2 linked regions of the Variovorax paradoxus B4 genome follow. The protein of the gene in region 1 interacts with the protein of each later gene in a pairwise test. Links are inferred from orthologs where the notes say so. Each region holds a gene or a part of one and is shown on either strand. Other genes may lie near its edges.

Region 1 (9,995 bases):
CTCACGATGGTCGGCCTGATCATTGCGTTCCCGGGCATCGTGTCGAGCGGGCTGGACAAGAAAGAGGTCTATGACCTCGACAAGGTCATGCGCGAGATGGAAGCCAACATGCCGGGCTCCACGCCCGAGGTGCCGGCGCCCGAAGTGCCGGCGCCCGATGCGGGTGGCGCACCGGCACCTGCGCCCGAAACCGGGGCCTCGGCACCCGGGGACGGCGTGGCGGCCCCGGCGGCCGAGGAGGATCCGATGAAGGCCATGCTGGAATCGATGGAGCGGGACAAGAAGAAGTAGCCCGTCCCCTGGTTCCAGGCCCGCGCAACGCGCGGGCCGCACACGAAAAAAAGCCCGCGTGACGCGGGCTTTTCTTTGGCCGGGCCGAAGCCCGCGGATCAGAGCTTCTGCTTGGACATGAAGCTGTCGAAGGCCGACTCGGCGAAGCGGAACCACAGCACCTGGTCGCGCTGGAACGTGCGCAGGTCGGCGTAGATCTTCTTCCACTCTGGGCTCTTGGCGTCGTTCTCCGCGAACACTTCCATCGAGGCCTTGAAGGAGGCGTCAAGCACGGCCTGCGAGAACGGCAGCACCTTGGTCTTGGACGCCACCAGCTGCTTCAGCGCGGTGGGGTTCAGCGCGTCGTACTTGGCGAGCATGTCGGACGAAGCCACGGCGGCAGCCGCTTCCACGATGGCCTTGTTCTCGGCCGAGAGGCCGTCGAACGCCTTCTGGTTGATGAAGAAGTCCACTTCCGGACCGCCTTCCCACCAGCCGGGGTAGTAGTAGAACGGTGCCACCTTGTTGAAGCCGAGCTTCTGGTCGTCATAGGGGCCGACCCATTCGGCGGCATCCAGCGTGCCCTTTTCGAGCGACTGGTAGATCTCGCCGCCGGGGATGCTCTGCGGCACCGCGCCCAGCTTGGTCATGACGTCGCCGATGAGGCCGCCGCCCAGGCGCATCTTCATGCCCTTGAAATCGGCCGGCGACTTGATTTCCTTGCGGTACCAGCCGCCCATCTGGCAGCCCGTGTTGCCGCCGGCAAAGCTCAGCATGTTGTACTTGGCGTAGAACTCGTTCATGAGCTTGCGGCCGTTGCCGTGCATCATCCACGCGTTCATCTGGCGCGAGTTCAGGCCGAACGGAATGGCCGAGCCCAGCGCGAATGCGGGGTTCTTGCCGTAGAAGTAGTAGGGCACGGTGTGGCACATCTCGACCGAGCCGTTCTGCACGCCGTCCACCACGCCGAAGGGAGGCATCAGCTCGCCGCCGGCATGAACCGAGATTTCGAACTTGCCGCCCGACATGGCCCTGACCGCCTTGGCGAAGACCTCCGCGCCGCCGTAGATGGTGTCGAGCGACTTGGGAAAGCTCGATGCCAGGCGCCAGCGGACGGCCGCCTGCGCATGAACTGCGGGCGCAATGCCGGCGGCCAGAACGCCAGCGATGCCGGCGTTTTTGATGAGGGAACGACGATCCATTGAATTCACTCCGAGTGCATTGGAAAAAACGAAACGCGGCTTGTGGCCGCGTCGAGGACTTTTGTAAGTCTTGCTTATTGTAAAAACGCGCTTACACGCGGCCGGCGGGGGTTTACCCTGCGGCGGCACCGAAGCGCTGCGTGATCGAGGCGGCAATGCCGGCCGCATCGAGCCCGATCGACGCGAGCAATTTGCCCGGATCGCCATGCTCGATGAAGCGGTCGGGCAGGCCCAGTTGCAGCACCGGCCTTTGCACGTTGGCCGCCTGCAGTGCCTCGAGCACCGCACTGCCCGCGCCGCCCATGACGGCCCCCTCTTCGAGCGTGACGATGGCGTCGTGCGTGCCCGCCACCTTCAGCAGCAGCTCGACGTCGAGCGGCTTGGCCCAGCGCATGTTGACCACCGTGGCGTCGAGCGATTCGGCCGCCGTGAGCGCCGGGTACAGCAGGGTGCCGAAGGCGAGGATGGCGATGCGCTGGCCCTCCCTGCGCACTTCGCCCTTGCCGAACGGCAGCGCGTCGAGCGCGAGGTGCGGCACCACGCCGGCGCCGGCCCCGCGCGGATAACGCACGGCCACCGGGTGGTTCTGCTCGTAGGCGCTCGACAGCAGCTGGCGGCACTCGCGCTCGTCGGCCGGGCAGGCAATGCTCATGTTGGGAATGCAGCGCAGGAACGGGATGTCGTAGGCGCCCGCGTGCGTGGCGCCGTCGGCGCCCACGAGGCCGGCGCGGTCGAGCGCGAACACCACCGGCAGGTTCTGGATCGCGACGTCGTGGATCAGCTGGTCGTAGGCGCGCTGCAGGAAGGTCGAGTAGATCGCCACCACGGGCTTCAGGCCTTCGCAGGCCAGGCCCGCCGCGAAGGTGACGGCATGCTGTTCGGCAATGCCGACGTCGTAGTACCGGTCGGGAAAGCGCTGCTCGAACTCGACCAGCCCCGAGCCTTCGCGCATGGCCGGCGTGATGCCCACCAGCCGGCCGTCGTGTGCGGCCATGTCGCACAGCCACTGGCCGAAGACCTGCGTGAAGGTCTGCTTGGCCACCGCGGTGGGCTTGATCAGCCCGACCTGCGGATCGAACTTGCCGGGCCCGTGGTAGGCCACCGGATCGGCCTCGGCCAGCTTGTAGCCCTGCCCCTTCTTGGTGACCACGTGCAGGAACTGCGGGCCGTCCAGGTGCTTGAGGTTCTCGAGCGTGGGCACCAGCGAATCGAGGTCGTGGCCGTCGATGGGACCGACGTAGTTGAAGCCGAACTGCTCGAACAGCGTGGCCGGCACCACCATGCCCTTGGCATGCTGCTCGAAGCGCTTGGCCAGTTCGAACAGCGGCGGCGCGGCACGCAGCACGCTCTTGCCGACGTTCTTGGCCGCGGCGTAGAAGTTGCCGCTCATCAGCTGCGCGAGGTAGCGGTTGAGCGCACCCACGGGCGGGCTGATCGACATGTCGTTGTCGTTCAGGATCACCAGCAGCTTGCAGTCGCACACGCCGGCGTTGTTGAGCGCCTCGAAGGCCATGCCGGCCGTGAGCGCGCCGTCGCCGATGATGGCCACGGAATGGCGGTCCTCGCCCTTCTGCTTGGCCGCCATGGCCATGCCGAGCGCAGCCGAGATGCTGGTCGACGAGTGCGCCGTGCCGAAGGTGTCGTATTCGCTCTCGCTGCGCTGCGGAAAGCCCGAGATGCCCCCGATCTGGCGCAGCGTGGGCATGCGCTCGCGCCGGCCGGTCAGGATCTTGTGCGGATAGGTCTGGTGGCCCACGTCCCACACCAGGCGGTCGTGCGGCGTGTTGAACACATGGTGCAGCGCGACGGTGAGCTCGACCGTGCCGAGGTTGGAACTCAGGTGGCCGCCGGTGCGCGAGACGTTGTCGAGCACGCAGGCGCGCACCTCGTCGCACAGCTGCTTGAGCTGGGCGCGGTCGAATTGGCGGATCGGGGATGGATCGTGAAGCGTGGGAAGCAGCGCAGCCATGGGAACGTCGTGGGTCTTCTTGTCCATCTGTGAGTTGTTCATCGGTCGCGGTCGACGACCATGTGGGCCAGCGCGCGCAAGGCCGCGGTATCGGCAAGGCCGCTGCGGTCCAGCGCCGCAAGCGATTCGGCCAGCAGCTGCCTCGCCTGCGCACGCGCGCCGTCGAGGCCCCACAGCGAAACATAGGTGGGCTTGTCGGCGGCCGCATCCTTGCCGGCCGTCTTGCCGAGGGTCTGCGAATCGGCCGTGACGTCGAGAATGTCGTCGACCACCTGGAACGCCAGGCCGATGGCGGCGCCGTAGTCGCGCAGGGCGGCCAGCGCATCGGATGCCACGGCACCGGCACAGGCCGCGCCCATCTCGACGCTGCCCTGCAGCAGCGCGCCGGTTTTCAGGCGGTGCATTTCGCGCAGCTGCGCTTCGTTCAGCGCCAGGCCCACACTGGCCAGGTCGATGGCCTGCCCGCCCGCCATGCCCTGGCTGCCCGCGGCACGCGCGAGCAACCGGCACAGCATGGCCTGGATCGATGCGGGAATCTCGTCGCCGTCGGGCGTCAGCAGCTCGAAGGCCAGGGCCTGCAAGGCATCGCCGGCCAGCAGCGCATCGGCTTCGCCGAACTTCACGTGCACCGTGGGCTTGCCACGCCGCAGCACGTCGTTGTCCATGCTCGGCAGGTCGTCGTGCACCAGCGAGTAGGCGTGGATCAGTTCCGTTGCACAGGCCGCGCGCAGCGCCGCAGCCGCATTGCCGCCGACCGCTTCGCTCGCGGCCAGCACCAGGAGCGGCCGCAGCCGCTTGCCGCCGTCCAGCACGGCATAGCGCATGGCATCGCCGAGCAGCACCGGCGCATCGACGCCGACCCAGCGCGAAAGCGCCGCCTCGACGCGCGCCAGGTACGGGTCGCTCCAGCTGGCCAGGCGTGCAGCATCCCATTCCACCGCTTTAACCGCGCTCATTCGGCGGTCCAGGGCTTGAGGCTGCCCGCGTCGAGCACCTTGATCTGGTCTTCGACCGCCTGGAGCTTTTCGCGGCAGAAGGCGAGCAGCGCCGCACCGCGCTGGTAGCTGCCGAGCAACTGGTCGAGCGGCAACTGGCCCGACTCGAGTTCTGCAACCAATTGTTCCAACTCCTGGAGCCCGGCTTCGTAGCTGGCCGGCAGCGGCCCCGTGTCGGGCGTGGCTGCCGGGCTGGACGTGGAGGAAGAAGGGACCTTGGGCATGCGAGACAACGAGTGTGAAACCGCGCATTTTAGGGCGGGGAACCAAACGGGCGCCGGCATGTGGCGCGCCACGGGCACTGTGCTGCCCCCTTGGGTACAATCCTGGCTTCCCATGCCGGCCAACCCGGCACAACTCTTCGGGCCGTCGCCCTCCAGACGGCGCCTTCCGTCTTTTCCTTTTTTCTCCCTGTGGGGAGCTTGGTCAGGTCCTCCATGTCTGATTTAAGTCTTCAACTGCAGCAGGCCACGAGCCAACTTCCAGTTTCCGCGTACTTCGACGAGTCGCTCTATGCGCGCGAAATGCAAACGCTGTTCGCGCACGGCCCGCGCTACGTGGGCCACCGGCTTGCCGTGCCCGAGCCCGGCAACTTCCACACCCTGCCGCAGGAGCACCAGGGCCGCGCGCTGGTGCACACGCCCAAGGGCGTGGAACTCATTTCCAACGTGTGCCGCCACCGGCAGGCGCTGATCCTGCAGGGCCGCGGCCAGCTCGACAGCCAGACCGGCGGCAACATCGTGTGCCCGCTGCACCGCTGGACCTATGCGGCGAGCGACGCGCGCACCACGGGCACGCTGATCGGCGCGCCGCACTTCCAGCAGGACCCCTGCCTCAACCTGCACAACTATCCGCTCACCGAGTGGAACGGCCTGCTGTTCGAACGCGGCCCCGACGGCGGCGGGCGCGACGTGGCGGCCGACATGGCCGAACTCGGCCCGCGTGCCGACCTCGACTTCACGGGCTACGCGCTCGACCGGGTCGAGCTGCACGAGTGCAACTACAACTGGAAGACCTTCATCGAGGTCTACCTCGAGGACTACCACGTCGGCCCGTTCCATCCCGGCCTGGGCAGCTTCGTCACCTGCGACGACCTGCGCTGGGAGTTCAACCGCAACTTCTCGGTGCAGACCGTGGGCGTGGCCAACCGGCTCGGCCGCGCGGGCAGCCCCATCTACCAGAAGTGGCAGGAGCAGCTGCTCAAGTACCGCGAAGGCAAGCCGCCCAAGTACGGCGCCATCTGGCTCACCTACTACCCGCACGTGATGGTCGAGTGGTATCCGCACGTGCTCACCGTGTCGACGCTGCATCCGGTGAGCCCCACCAGGACGCTCAACATGATCGAGTTCTTCTACCCCGAGGAAATCGTGGCCTTCGAGCGCGAATTCGTCGAGGCCCAGCAGGCCGCCTACATGGAAACCTGCGTGGAAGACGACGAGATCGCCGAGCGCATGGACGCCGGCCGCCGCGCGCTCATGCTGCGCGGCGACGACGAGAGCGGCCCCTACCAGAGCCCGATGGAAGACGGCATGCAGCAGTTCCACGAGTGGTACCGCAGCGCGATGCAGAACAACGCCTGAGCCGAGCAGTGCAAGCACTCTGGATGGTGCTCGGCGCCTTTTTGTTCGCCACCATGAGCGTGGTCGTGAAGATCGCCTCGGCCTGGTTCAACAGCGGCGAGATGGTGCTCGGGCGCGGCCTGATCGGCATCGTGTTCCTGTGGCTGCTGGCGCGCAACCGCGGCGTCTCCATGGCCACCCGCTACCCCGGCATGCATGCCTGGCGCAGCACCATCGGCGTGGTGTCGCTCGGCGCGTGGTTCTATGCCATTGCCCACATGCCGCTGGCCACGGCCGTCACGCTCAACTACATGAGCAGCGTGTGGATCGCGGCCTTCCTGGTCGGCGGCGCGCTGCTGGCCTGGGTGCCGGTGCCCGGGCGCGATGGCCGCATCGAGCGCCCGCCGCTGCAGGGCACGCTCGCGCTGACCGTGCTCGCGGGCTTCGTCGGCGTGGTGCTGATGCTCAAGCCTTCGGTCAGCGGCAGCGACGGCTTCGCGGGGATGCTGGGCCTGCTGTCGGGCCTCACGGCCGCATTCGCCTACATGCAGGTGGTGGCGCTGTCGCGCATCGGCGAACCCGAGCTGCGCACGGTGTTCTATTTCGCGGCCGGCTCGGCCGTGGCCGGCGCTTTCGCCACGGCTGCCACCGGGTTTTCGGACGGAAACTCCTGGACGTGGCAGCATGCGCTGTGGCTGCTGCCGATCGGCCTCCTGGCGGCTCTCGGGCAGCTTTGCATGACGCGCGCCTACGCCACGGCCAAGACGCAGGCCGGTACGCTCCTGGTGGCCAACCTGCAGTACTCCGGCATCATCTTTGCGGCGTTCTACAGCGTGGTGCTGTTCGACGACCGCATCGACGCCGCCGGCTGGGCCGGCATGGCGCTCATCATCGTGAGCGGCATTGCGGCCACCGTGCTGCGCCAGCGTGCAGTGCCCAAGGCGCCGGCCGAAGAACACTGATCCGCATCGAACCCGTCGACAACGAAGGAACCCCGCCATGTGCACCACCCTCGTCAGCGTCGAACAACTCCAGCAGCTGCAGGCTGGCGACGTGCCCCTCATGGTCTTCGACTGCAGCTTCGACCTCATGAAGCCCGAAGCCGGCGCGCAGCAATATGCCGCTGCGCACATCCCCGGCGCACTGCATGCCGACCTCGACGCCCACCTCAGCGCGAAGCACGGCGTGCCCGGCTCGCATGGCGACGTGGTCATTGCGCAGGAAGACGGCGTGCCGGCCTCGGGCGGGCGCCATCCGCTGCCGAGCCGCGAGAGGTTCGCGGCCTGGCTGTCGAGCATCGGCTTTTCCAACAACATGCAGGCCGTGGCGTACGACCGCAACGGCGCCAACTATTGCGGCCGGCTCTGGTGGATGCTCAAGTGGATGGGCCACGATGCCGTGGCCGTGCTCGACGGCGGCCTGCAGGCGTGGCAGGCCGCGGGCGGCGAAGTCACGAACCGCGAGGAGCCGGCGCACTTCCAGTCGAACTTCGTGCCGGGCGAACCGCTGGCAAGGCTCGTGACCACCGACGCCGTGGTGCGCCGGCTCGGCCAGCCTGACCAGAACCTGATCGACGCGCGTGCCGCCGCACGTTATCGCGGAGAGGTGGAACCTCTGGACCCCATCGCGGGTCACATCCCCGGGGCTCTGAACCGGCCCTTCGCCGAGAACCTCGGCCCCGACGGCAAGTTCAAGCCGGCATCGCAATTGCGCGCCGAGTTCGACGCGCTGCTCGCGGGACGCGATCCGGCGACGGTCGTCCATCAATGCGGCAGCGGCGTGAGCGCTGTGCCCAACCTGCTCGCGATGCAGATCGCGGGCCTTGGGACGACAGCGCTCTATGCCGGCAGCTGGAGCGAATGGAGCAACACGCCGGGGCTGCCGACCCGGCAAGGCGCAGAACCATGAAACAGATCCGACTTCGACGCATTTCATCCGGCTTCGCATTCGCCGCGGCACTGTTCGCAGCCCCCTTTCTTTCCGCCCAGGCCCAGCAGCAGCATGCGCATGTGCACGGCCAGCTCAAGCTCGACGTGGCCATCGACGGCCCCACGGTCGTGATCAACATGGAGTCCCCGCTCGACAACATCGTCGGCTTCGAGCGCGCGCCCAAGACCGATGCCGAGAAGAAGACCGCCGAGGACGCCATCGCCCAGCTGCGCGCGGCCGACAAGCTCTTTGCCATCGACCCGGCCGCCAACTGCAAGCTCGGCCCGGTCGAGCTGCGCTCCAGCGCACTGGGCCTCGGCAGTCCCGACCCGGGCGAGCCCGCGGGCCATGCCGACCTCGACGCCACTTTTTCCTTCAACTGCACCAACGCGGCCGCGGCAAAGTTCATCGACGTGAATCTTTTCTCCGCCTTCAAGGGCACGCGCCAGATCGATTCGCAGATTGCTTCCGCACAAGGCCAGTTCAAGCGCCAGCTCAAGCGCCCGGCAGGCGCGCAGGCCGCCCAGCCCGTTCGCCTGACCTGGGGCAAGTGACGCTGTGAGCACCGTCCCCCAGGGCGAGGCCGCGCCATTGCGCGTGGTGCTCGCCGCCGAAGGGCTGCGCTTCTCGTGGCCCGGCATGCCAAAGCCATGCATCGACATCGAGGCCTTGCGCATCACCGCGGGCGAGGCGGTCTTCCTGCACGGCCCGAGCGGTTGCGGCAAGAGCACGCTGCTGTCGCTGCTGGCCGGCGTGCTGGTGGCGGACGAAGGCCGCGTCTCGCTGCTGGGGCACGACTGGTCGCAGCTCTCGGGCGCCGCGCGCGACCGCTGCCGCGTCGCCCACGTCGGCTACATCTTTCAGCAATTCAACCTGCTGCCGTATCTGAGCGTGCTCGACAACGTGCTGCTGCCCTGCCGCTTCTCGCAGCGGCGCGAGTCCCAGGCCGCGCGGGGAGGCAGCGCGCGCGAAGAGGCCGAGCACCTGCTCGAGCAGATGGGGCTCGACCGCAGCCTGTGGAAGCGCCAGGCGATGCAGCTCTCCGTGGGCCAGCAGCAGCGCGTGGCCGCTGCGCGCGCGCTCATCGGCCAGCCCGAAGTGGTGATTGCCGACGAACCCACCTCCGCACTCGACGAAGACCGGCGCGAAGCGTTTCTCGACGTGCTGCTGACGGCCTGCGCCGTGAACAACAGCGCGCTCGTGTTCGTGAGCCACGACCAGCGCATTGCGCAGCGTTTTGCGCGGCATGTGCTGCTGCCCGAGATCAACCGCGCGGCGCCGGCGGCCATGGCGGCGGACAGCTGAGATGAAGGCGCTTTTTTCCATCGCCTGGCGCAGCGCCTGGAACCGGCGCTTCACGCTGGCGCTCACGGTGTTCTCGATCGCGCTGTCGACCTTCCTCTTGCTCGGCGTCGAGCGCATCCGCACCGAACTGCGCGAGAACTTCGCATCGTCCGTCTCGGGCACCGACCTGATCGTCGGCGCGCGCACCGGCTCCACGCAGCTGCTGCTGTACTCGGTGTTCCGCATCGGCGCGGCCACCAACAACATCTCGTGGAAGAGCGTGCAGGCGCTGGCCGCGCACCCCGGCGTCGACTGGGTGGTGCCGCTCTCGCTGGGCGATTCGCACCGCGGCTTCGCGGTGCTGGCCACCTCGCCCGAGTACTTCACGCGCTTTCGCTACGGCAACCGCCAGTCGCTCGCGCTGCGCGAAGGCAAGCCCTTCAGCGCGCTGTTCGATGCGGTGGTGGGCGCCGAGGTGGCCGACAAGCTCGGCTACCACGTCGGCCAGAAGATCACGCTCGCGCACGGCAGCGGCGAACTCAATGCGGCCGAGCATGCCGACAAGCCCTTCACCGTGGTGGGCGTGCTCGCGCGCACCGGCACGCCGGTCGACCGCACGGTGCACATCGGCCTCGAGGCGATGGAAGCCATCCACCTCGAATGGGCGGGCGGCGCGCCGATGCCGGGCGTGAAGATTCCGGCCGAGCAGGTGCGCAAGTTCGACCTCACGCCCAAGAACGTGACGGCCGCGCTCGTGGGCCTGAAGAACCGCTCCGCCGTGTTCGGC
Region 2 (9,909 bases), 3.6 Mb from region 1 along the record:
TTCTGGAAAGTGCGCGCAATGCCGAGCGCCGCAATCGCATGGGGCGCCTGCTGCGTCAGCGCCAGCGGCCCCGACGTATCCCCATGCCACATGATCTCGCCCATCGTCGGCGTGTAGATCCGGCTGATCAGGTTGAACACCGTCGTCTTGCCCGCGCCGTTCGGGCCGATCAGCGTGAACACCTCGCCGCGGCGCACATCGAAGCTCACCTTGTTGACCGCGAGCACGCCGCCGAAGCGCACGCTCAGGTCCTTGGCCGAAAGAAGAATGTCGCCGCTGCTGCTCGTCATCTCAATCGGTCCGACTTGGTGAACGACTTCTGCCGCTTGAACAGCCCCTTGCGGTAGAACGGGAAGAGTTGCAGCCAGGTACGGATCTTGAGCCAGCGGCCATACAGCCCCAGCGGCTCGAACAGCACGAACGCGATCAGCACCACGCCGTACACCAGCCCCTGCAGCCCCGGCGCCTGGCCGATCACGGCCGGCAGCCAGTCCTTGCCCATCGAGATCAGCTGCGGCATCGCAATCAGGAAGATCGCGCCCAGGAATGCACCATGCACCGAGCCCAGGCCGCCGATCACCACCATCAGCAGCAGGTCGATCGACTGCAGGATGTTGAACTGGTCCGGCGAGATGAAGCTCAGCTTGTGCGCATACAGCGCGCCGCCCAGGCCCGCGAGCGCGGCCGAGATCGCGAACGACATCGTCTTGTAGCGCGCAAGGTGAATGCCCATGCTCTGCGCCGAGATCTCCGAATCGCGAATCGCGACGAAGGCGCGGCCGGTCGGCGAACGCAGCAGGTTCAGGATGCCGAGCGTGCTGAGCACCGCCACCACCAGGCACAAGAAGTAGAAGCCGTTGCCCGACCCGAGCGACCAGCCGAAGAGCTGCGGCGACTTCACATGCAGCCCCGCGTTGCCGCCCGTCACGCTCTCCCAGCGCGCGAACACTTCCTCGACGATGAAGCCGAACGACAGCGTGGCGATGCCCAGGTAGATGCCCTTCACGCGCAAGGCCGGCAGCGCGACCACCACGCCCACCGCCGCCGACAGCGCCGCGGCCGCCAGCAGAGCAATCGGGAACGGCACGCCCAGGTTGGTCAGCACGCCTTGCGTGTAGGCGCCAGCACCGAGGAACGCCGCATGCCCGATGGAGAACTGCCCCGTGAAGCCCGCCAGCAGCATCAAGCCCAAGCCGACGATGCCGTAGATCAGCACGAAGGTCAGCTGCGCGAGCCAGTACTCGTCGATCGCCCATGGCGCGACGATGAGGAACGCGACCAGCAGGCCGTACCAGAACACATGCCCGCCGTGCCGCGCGAGGCGGATGTCCTGGTCGTAGCTGGTCTTGAAGATGAAGCGCATGGGTCAGGTCCGTCGCCGGGCCGCCCCAAGGCGGACCTGCGCCCCCTCGGGGGACAGCGAGTACACGAAGTGACGAGCGTGGGGGCACATGCGTCTACACCTTCTTGCGCAGCTTCTCGCCGAACAGGCCGTTGGGCTTGATCATCAGCATCAGCAGCACCACGATGTACGGGGCCGTGTCCTTGAAGCCGTCGGGCAGGTAGAAGCCCGCGAACGATTCGACGATGCCGATCACCAGCCCGCCGACGATCGCGCCCGGCAGGCTGCCGAAGCCACCCACCACCGCGGCCGGAAAGGCCTTGAGCCCGATGAAACCCATGTTCGCGTGCACGAAGGTGATGGGCGCGAGCAGCATGCCGGCAATGGCGGCAACCGCCGCCGCGAGCCCCCACACCAATCCATTCAGGCGCTTCACCGGAATGCCCATGTAGTACGCCGCGAGCTGGTTCTGCGACGAGGCCTGCATCGCGATGCCCAGCTTGCTGTAGCGGAACATCGCGAACAAAAGGCCGCACAGGATGGCGGTGGCGATGATGATCGCGAGCTGTTCGAGGTTGACCACCAGCCCGCCCAGCTTCCAGATCTGGTCCTTGTAGGGCACCGGCAGCGTGTGGGTGTCGGTGCCGATGCCCGGCACCATGGTGATGAGCCCGCGCGCCACGTAGGCGATGCCGATGGTGAGCATCACGATCGAGAATTGCGGCTGCCCGAGGATCGGGCGGATCACCACCAGCTCGAGCAGCACGCCGAAGGCCGCCATCGCCACCACCGCAAGGATGGCCGCGAGCCAGAACGGCAAGCCGAACAGCGACATGCCGGCAAACGCGCCGAAGGCGCCGAGCATCATCAGGTCGCCCTGCGCGAAGCTCACGGTTTCGGTGGCCTTGTAGATCAGCACGAAGCCCAGTGCGATCAGCCCATAGATGCAACCTTGCGCAATGCCCGACAGCAGGAGTTGGAGGATCTGCATGGGGCCTCTTCGCGCCTACTGCCTGAGGCCGCCGGCCGCGTCGTGCAGCGCGAGGCGGCGCGAGCCGGCCAGGATGTCGCTGGGCTTCAGGCCGTAGACCTGGCGGATCGAATGGCTGAAGTGCGTCGAGTCGGGGTAGCCGGTGTCCAGCGCGATGTCGGTCAGCGTGCTGGCCTGGCGCACGTAGCGCAGCAGGCTGCGCGCGCGCTTCCAGGCGCGGAAGGCGCGAAACGCCATGCCGGTTTCCTGCTTGAACAGATGCAGGAAGCGCGAGAAGGAAAGATGCACCGAAGCCGCGCAGTCTTCGGCCGAAGTGGGTGCGGCCGGGTCGGCGTTGATGGCGTCGATGACCTTGCGGATGCGCGCATCGAGCGCACGCGGTGCCAGTGGCTCGCCGAAGAACAGGGCATCGAAATCGAAGCCGTCGAAGTTCATGCCGCGGCCCGACGCGGCGAGCAGGTGCGCATGGGCATCGCGCATGTGCCGCACGAAGACCGGTGCATCGACCGGCCCGCAGTGCTGCATGAAGGCCGGCATGCGGGCGGGATCGACCGACTCCGATTCGATCAGCAGGTTGAAGACGAGCGGATGCGCGCTTTCCACCCGGTGCGGCACCTGTGGCGGCACCACCAGCAGTTCGCCCGTCTGCCAGGCGCCCCCGCCGATGCGCAGGCGGTTCGGCGGCGCGCCCGCGGGCGACACGTACACGCCGTGCCCGCCCATCGTGCGCTCGGCGGCGGCCCCGAGCAGCCCGGCGTAGAACACGCGCTGGTGCGTGAGCCACATCAGGCGCTCCCCGCGCTGCGCGCCGCCGCTTTCCGGCGGCGCCGTCTTCGTTCGCTGCATGGTGTCTGTCTCCTGCATCGGGCCGCCGTCGGCCAGGGGCCGGCGTTGCGTTGGCTGGATCGTAGCGGCGAGGGCCGGCTGCGCGGCGTGCATTTGCGCGGGGACTTTCCCTAGGCCGGCGCCAGCGCGCGGCGGAGTTCGGCGCTGCACAGCGCAACGGCCGTATCGGCCTCGTCGAGCACCTTGCCCATGGTGATGAAGCCGTGGATCTGGCGCTCGAAGCAGACGTACGCGGCGCGGTTGCCGGCGGCGGTCAATGCCTCGGCGTAGGCCATGCCTTCGTCGCGCAGCGGGTCGTAGCCGGCCGTGAGCACCAGCGCGGGCGGCAGGCCCGAGAGATCGGCGTGCAGCAGCGGCGATGCGCGCCAGTCGAGGTCGCTCCCGGCGTCCTCGATGTAGTGATCGTGGAAGTAGGTCATCGTGTCGCGGGTCAGCAGGTAGCCCTGGCCATTGGCCTGGTGCGAGGGATGGCCGCGGCGCATGTCGGTGGCGGGATAGATCAGCAGCTGGAAGGCGATGGGCAGGTCGCCGGCATCGCGCGCGGCAATGGCCGCCACCGCCGCCAGGTTGCCGCCCGCACTGTCGCCGCCCACCGCGAGGCGGCCTGCATCGAGACCGAGCGAGTCGGCCTCGCGACGCACCCAGCGGGTGGCGGCCAGCACGTCGTCGACCGCGGCCGGGAAGCGATGCTCCGGCCCCATGCGGTAGTCGATCGACGCGACCGCGCAGCCCGCGCCGTTGGCGAACGAGCGGCACAGCACGTCGTGCGTGTCGAGGTCGCCGATGACCCAGCCACCACCGTGGAAGTACACGAGCACCGGCAGCGCGGCATGGGCGGAGGTGCCCAGCGGACGATAGAGGCGCATCGGGATGGTGCCGTGCGGCCCCTCGGCCTTCAGGTCGCGAACTTCGGCGACCGGCGGGGGCTCGGGTTGCGTGGCGGCACGCCGCTCGCGATAGAAGGCGCGCGCCTCGGCCGGCGAAAGCGTGTGGGTCGGCGGGATGCCGCGCGCCTCGATGAAGTCGAGCAAGGCGCGCGCCTGGGGGTGCAGCATGGTGTCTCCGGTGGGGTCGGGTGGCGTTCGCCCGATCTCATCCGCACGATGCCCGTGCGCTCCCGGCGCGGCTTGCGAAAACTGGCTGTGCTGGGGCTGTGCTGGGGCTCGTGCCGCTCAGGCCTTGCGCGGCTTCACGCGCGAGGCGGCTTCCTTCGCGAGCTTGCGGGCGGTGCCGGTGTCGGCCGCATGCACCAGCGCCACGCCCATGCGGCGCTTCGCAAAGCTCTCGGGCTTGCCGAACAGGCGGATGTCGCTGCCGGGCACCTGCAAGGCGTCGGCCACGCCGTCGAAGGCGATGCCGGCGGCGTCGACGCCGCCATAGATCACCGCGCTGGCGCCCGGGCTCTTGAGCGAGGTGTCCACCGGCAGGCCGAGGATGGCGCGGGCATGCAGCTCGAATTCGTTCTGCCATTGCGTGGCCATGGTCACCATGCCGGTGTCGTGCGGACGCGGGCTCACTTCGCTGAACCAGACCTCGTCGCCCTTCACGAACAGCTCGACGCCGAACAACCCCTGGCCACCAAGATCGGACGTGACGGCCTGCGCGATCTGCTGCGCCTTCTGCAGCGCGGCCGTCGCCATGGGGTGCGGCTGCCAGCTTTCCACATAGTCGCCGCTGACCTGCACATGGCCGATGGGTTCGCAGAACTGGGTCTGCACCGCACCGGCCGCGTCCTTGGCGCGCACGGTCAGGAGCGTGATCTCGTAGTCGAAGTCGATGAAGCCTTCGACGATCACGCGGCCGTGGCTCACGCGGCCGCCGGCCATGGCGTAGTCCCAGGCCTTCTGCACGTCGGCCGGGCCGTCGATCTTGCTCTGGCCCTTGCCGGAGCTGCTCATCACGGGCTTGACGATGCAGGGGTACCCAATTCCTTTTCCATCCACCCCGTCGATCGCCGCCTGCAGCTCGGCCAGCGAGTCGCAGAACTTGTAGGGGCTGGTCGGCACGCCCAGCGTCTCGGCGGCCAGGCGGCGGATGCCTTCGCGGTCCATCGTGAGGCGGGCGGCGCGGGCCGTGGGAATGACGCGCACCACGCCCGCGTCCTCCAGCTGCTGCAGCATCGGCGTGGCGATGGCCTCGATCTCGGGCACCACGAGCTGCGGCTTCTCGGCCTCGATCAGCGCCTTGAGCTGCTCGGGGTCGCTCATGGTGATGGTGCGCGCGTGGTGGGCCACCTGCTGGCCGGGCGCGTTCTCGTAGCGGTCGACCGCGATGGTCTCTACGCCGAGGCGCTGCAGGGCAATCAGCACCTCCTTGCCGAGTTCGCCGGAGCCGAGCAGCATCACGCGGGTGGCGGAGGGGGAAAGAGGGGTGCCGAGGGTGGTCATGGTCGGGATCGGAAAGAGAGAAGAAAAAGCAATCGCCGCACTGTAAGCCACCCGCGGGCCACCCGTGTCACGCGCGGCAACGGCGGCCCGGCGGGGCTGCTTCACAATCGATCTCCTGCCGCGGTGGCGGCCTGGCGCCCCACCCGCTCCCCCTTTCCTTTTTTTTGTTCTTCAAGGAGTTTTCTCATGACTATCCAGACCGTCGGCATCATCGGTGCCGGAACAATGGGCAACGGCATCGCGCAGGCCTGCGCGGTGTCGGGCGTCAACGTGGTGATGATCGATGTCGCCCAGGCGGCGGTCGACAAGGGCCTGGCCACCGTGTCGGGCAGCCTCGACCGCCTGATCAAGAAAGAGAAGCTCACGGCCGAGCAGAAGGCCGCGGCGCTCGCACTGATCAAGGGCTCGACCAACTACGACGACCTGAAGGGCGCGCAACTGGTGATCGAGGCCGCCACCGAGAACCACGCGCTCAAGCTCAAGATCCTGAAGCAGGTCGACGAACTGGTGGCGCCCGAGGTGATCATTGCCTCCAACACCTCGTCGATCTCGATCACCCAGCTCGCGGCCGCCACCTCGCGCGCCGACCGCTTCATCGGCATGCACTTCTTCAACCCGGTGCCGATGATGGCGCTGGTGGAGCTGATCCGCGGCTACCTCACGAGCGACGCCACGCACGATGCCGTCAAGGCGCTGGCCGAGAAGCTGGGCAAGTCGCCGATCACGGTGAAGAACGCGCCGGGCTTCGTGGTCAACCGCATCCTGGTGCCGATGATCAACGAGGCCTTCTTCGTGCTGTCCGAAGGCATCGCCACGGCCGAGGACATCGATGCCGGCATGAAGCTGGGCTGCAACCAGCCCATCGGCCCGCTGGCGCTGGCCGACATGATCGGGCTGGACGTGTGCCTGGCCGTGATGGAGGTGTACCTCGAACAGTTCGGCGACTCCAAGTACCGGCCGTGCCCGCTGCTGAAGGAGATGGTGGCGGCCGGCCAGCTGGGCCGCAAGACCGGACGCGGCGTCTATACGTACTGAGCGCGCAAGCCAGGAACAACAAAGGAGACAAGCGCCATGACCGTGACACCCACCACGCCGCCTGCGGAAGGCTGCATCGACACCCAGGTGATCGATCACGTGCTGCTGATCGGCATCAACCGCCCCGCCAAGCGCAACGGCTGGACGCCGCCGATGTTCAGGCAGCTGGCCGAGGCCTACACCCGGCTCGACGACGACCCGACGCTGCGCGTGGGCGTGCTGCATGCCTTCGGCGACCATTTCACGGCGGGCCTCGACCTGCCGGCGGTCACCGAGTACATGAAGCGCGGCGAGAAGGCCATTCCGGCCGGGCTGGTGGAGCCGCACGACTTCGGCCTGCCCGACTACCGCCGCCGCACCAAGCCGATGGTGGTGGCGGTGAAGGGCATCTGCTTCACGGTGGGCATCGAACTGATGCTGGGTGCCGACATCGTGGTGGCGGCCGACAATTGTCGCTTCTCGCAGATGGAAGTGCAGCGCGGCATCATGGCCACGGGCGGCGCCACGCTGCGCATGGCCGAGCGCGCGGGCGTGGGCAATGCCATGCTGCACCTGCTGACGGCCGACGAGTTCGACAGCGCCGAAGCCTACCGGCTCCACTTCGTGCAGAAGGTGGTGCCGGCCGGGCAGGAGCTCGACGCGGCGCTGGCCATCGCGCAGCGCATCGCGGCACAAGCCCCGCTGGCGGTGGTGGCCACGCGGCTCAACGTGATCAAGGCCGTGGAACACGGCCCGCTTGCGGCCGTGTCGGAATTCATCGAGACGCAGAAGCGCCTGTCGAACAGCGAAGACGCAGCCGAAGGCGTGCGCTCCTTCGTCGAGCGGCGGCCCGCGCGCTTCAGCGGCCGCTGATGACCTTTTCAAACGCACGGCGCTCGCCGCTGCCTTCACACTGTTCGCCGTGAACACCACCACCTCCTGCGCCCAGACGCCCGCGCCCGCCACGCCGCCCGATCCCACGGCCACCTCGGTCGGGGCCCTGGGGTGGATGAAGGGCTTTCCGCCCCCGCCCGACAGGCTGATCACCTTCGACGACCCGGCCGGCGGCGTGTTTCCGCGCACGCGCTGGAGCTTCTCGCATGTGCGCGAAACCGTGCCCACCGCCAACGTGTGGCGCGGCAGCAGCGCGGCCAGCCCGCTTCCGGCGGCGCCGCGCAGCGACATCGAGGCCGTCACCTTCAAGCCCCTGGGAAATGCCGGCAGCGACGAGACGCTGACCTTCGCCCAGATGATTCCGCGCACCTACACCGACGGCATCCTGGTGCTGCACCGCGGCCGCGTGGTCTACGAGAGGTACTTCGGCGCGCTCACGCCCGAGCGGCCGCACATCGCGATGTCGGTCACCAAGTCCTTCGTCGGCACGCTGGCGGCCATCCTCGCGGACGAAGGCAGGCTCGACCCGTCGGTGCCGGTCACCCGCTACCTGCCAGAACTCAAGGACACGGCCTATGGCGACGCCACGGTGCGCCAGGTGATGGACATGACCATCGGCGTGCACTACTCGGAAAACTACGCGGACCCGAAGGCCGAAATCTGGGACTATGCACGCGCCGGCGGCATGCTGGCGCAGGGCCCGAACTACGCGGGCCCGAAGTCCTTCTACGAATTTCTCGCGACGCTGAAGAAGAAGGAGGGCGCGCACGACGCCGCCTTTGCCTACAAGACGGTGAATGCCGAGGTGCTCGCCTGGATCCTGCGCCGCGCCAGCAACCGGTCGCTGGCCGACCTGCTGAGCGAGAAGATCTGGCGCCGCATCGGCGCCGAGCAGGACGCCTACTTCATGGTCGACCGCATCGGCACCGAGTCGGGCGGCGGCGGGCTCAATACCGTGCTGCGCGACCTCGCGCGCTTCGGCGAGACCATGCGCGACGGCGGGCGCGCGCCCAACGGGCTGCAGGCCATTCCAAAGGCGGTGGTCGAAGACATCACACGCGGCGGCGACCCCGCCAGGTTCGCCAAGGCCGGCTATGCGCTGCTGCCGGGCTGGTCGTACCGCAACATGTGGTGGGTCACGCACAACCCGCATGGCGCCTACATGGCGCGCGGCATCCACGGCCAGAGCATCTACGTCGATCCGAAGGCGGAAATGGTGATCGTGCGCTACGCCGCGCACCCGGTGGCGGCCAATGCGGACAACGATCCGCTGACGCTGCCGGCATTCCAGGCCGTGGCCGAAGCGCTCATGCGCCCCTGAGCTTTTTCAGGTCCATCCCGCGGCCCGCTCGCGGGCAATCACCAGCAGCCCGTCCATGATCAGGCTCTCGACCAGCTCGAAGTCCCCATTCATGACGGGCGCCATCTTCCAGCCCGCGCCGCCGGTCATGTAGCAGGCGGGCTCGGCGCCGCAATGCGAGCGCACGTGCTGCACCATGCGCTCGACGGCGCCGGCAATGGCATAGGTGCCGCCGCTGGTGAGCGCGTCACTCGTGTTGGTGGGGAATTCGCGCACCTCGCCGGTCGGCACATGCAGGCCCGCCGTGCCCGACTCCAGCGCGCGCAGCATGATGCCGTGGCCCGGCAGGATCAGGCCGCCCAGGAACTTGCCGCTGGCGTCGATGGCCTCGACCGTCACGGCGGTGCCGATCATCACCACCACCATCGGCCGCGCGGGGCCCGCGTCCAGCATCCGGTGGCGCGCGCCGATCATCGCCACCCAGCGGTCGGCGCCCAGCCGGGTCGGATGGTCGTAGCCGTTGACGATGCCGGCTTCGGCCGCGCTGGACACCACCCAGCGCGGCGCGCAATCGAAGCGCTCGACGATCTGCTCCTCGGCGCGGCGGCGCACCGCGTCGCCGGCCACCACGCAGCCCAGCATGGAGCCGGGCGCGGGCAGGTCGGCCCAAGGGCCATCGGCCAGCCGTTCGATGTGGTCGAGAAACTCCGCACCATGCGCCTGCAGCGCAGCTCCCGGATGCGCCGCATCGTAGAGAGCCCATTTGAGGCGGGTATTGCCGATGTCGATCGCGAGGAAGGGGGATGCCATGGGCGGGATTATTGCGACTTTGTTGTTATTCATGCTGGCACGTCTTTGACACACGCGGCGCGGGCCTACGCCGGTACATGCCATTGCGCCGCTACATTCGCCAGTTCCATCCACCACGGCACAAGGAGAAATTCATGGGATTGCTCAGTTTCATCAAGGAAGCAGGCGAAAAACTGTTCGGCGGATCGTCGGCCCAGGCGGCCGAGCCGGACGCCAACACCAAGGCCGCGGCGGCCATCAAGACTTACATCGAGACGCAGAATCTCGGGCTCACGGGCCTGGAAGTGACCTACACCGCCAGCAGCGGCGTGGTGACCCTGGCCGG

What was found.
Region 2: the proteins of VAPA_RS08225 (region 1) and purT interact in binary tests that used the Escherichia coli proteins (3 or more experiments, as listed by UniProt). The link is inferred for Variovorax paradoxus B4 from one-to-one orthologs.

The regions. Positions count from the first base shown.
Region 1 is NC_022247.1:1,793,940-1,803,934, reverse strand. Bases 2,439-5,368 are described here. They hold VAPA_RS08225 (polyprenyl synthetase family protein), read right to left. Parts: upstream 4,398-5,368; coding sequence 3,480-4,397; downstream 2,439-3,479. Other genes in these bases: VAPA_RS08215 (aromatic ring-hydroxylating oxygenase subunit alpha), read left to right, coding at 4,874-5,368; VAPA_RS08220 (exodeoxyribonuclease VII small subunit), read right to left, coding at 4,394-4,660; dxs (1-deoxy-D-xylulose-5-phosphate synthase), read right to left, coding at 2,439-3,441. In the rest of the region: VAPA_RS08240 (TRAP transporter large permease), read left to right, coding at 1-291; TRAP transporter substrate-binding protein DctP, read right to left, coding at 390-1,472; more of dxs, read right to left, coding at 1,585-2,438; more of VAPA_RS08215, read left to right, coding at 5,369-6,016; VAPA_RS08210 (DMT family transporter), read left to right, coding at 6,040-6,957; VAPA_RS08205 (sulfurtransferase), read left to right, coding at 6,995-7,903; VAPA_RS08200 (DUF2796 domain-containing protein), read left to right, coding at 7,900-8,478; VAPA_RS08195 (ABC transporter ATP-binding protein), read left to right, coding at 8,483-9,229; VAPA_RS08190 (ABC transporter permease), read left to right, coding at 9,231-9,995.
Region 2 is NC_022247.1:5,384,585-5,394,493, forward strand. Bases 3,460-6,303 are described here. They hold purT (formate-dependent phosphoribosylglycinamide formyltransferase), read right to left. Parts: upstream 5,567-6,303; coding sequence 4,352-5,566; downstream 3,460-4,351. Other genes in these bases: VAPA_RS25165 (alpha/beta hydrolase), read right to left, coding at 3,460-4,234; VAPA_RS25175 (3-hydroxybutyryl-CoA dehydrogenase), read left to right, coding at 5,753-6,303. Also shown: VAPA_RS25145 (ABC transporter ATP-binding protein), read right to left, coding at 1-290; VAPA_RS25150 (branched-chain amino acid ABC transporter permease), read right to left, coding at 287-1,363; VAPA_RS25155 (branched-chain amino acid ABC transporter permease), read right to left, coding at 1,458-2,333; VAPA_RS25160 (helix-turn-helix domain-containing protein), read right to left, coding at 2,349-3,179; more of VAPA_RS25165, read right to left, coding at 3,290-3,459; more of VAPA_RS25175, read left to right, coding at 6,304-6,601; VAPA_RS25180 (crotonase/enoyl-CoA hydratase family protein), read left to right, coding at 6,638-7,453; VAPA_RS25185 (serine hydrolase domain-containing protein), read left to right, coding at 7,494-8,795; VAPA_RS25190 (type III pantothenate kinase), read right to left, coding at 8,802-9,584; peptidoglycan-binding protein LysM, read left to right, coding at 9,719-9,909. UniProt on the Escherichia coli protein: Involved in the de novo purine biosynthesis. Catalyzes the transfer of formate to 5-phospho-ribosyl-glycinamide (GAR), producing 5-phospho-ribosyl-N-formylglycinamide (FGAR). Formate is provided by PurU via hydrolysis of 10-formyl-tetrahydrofolate.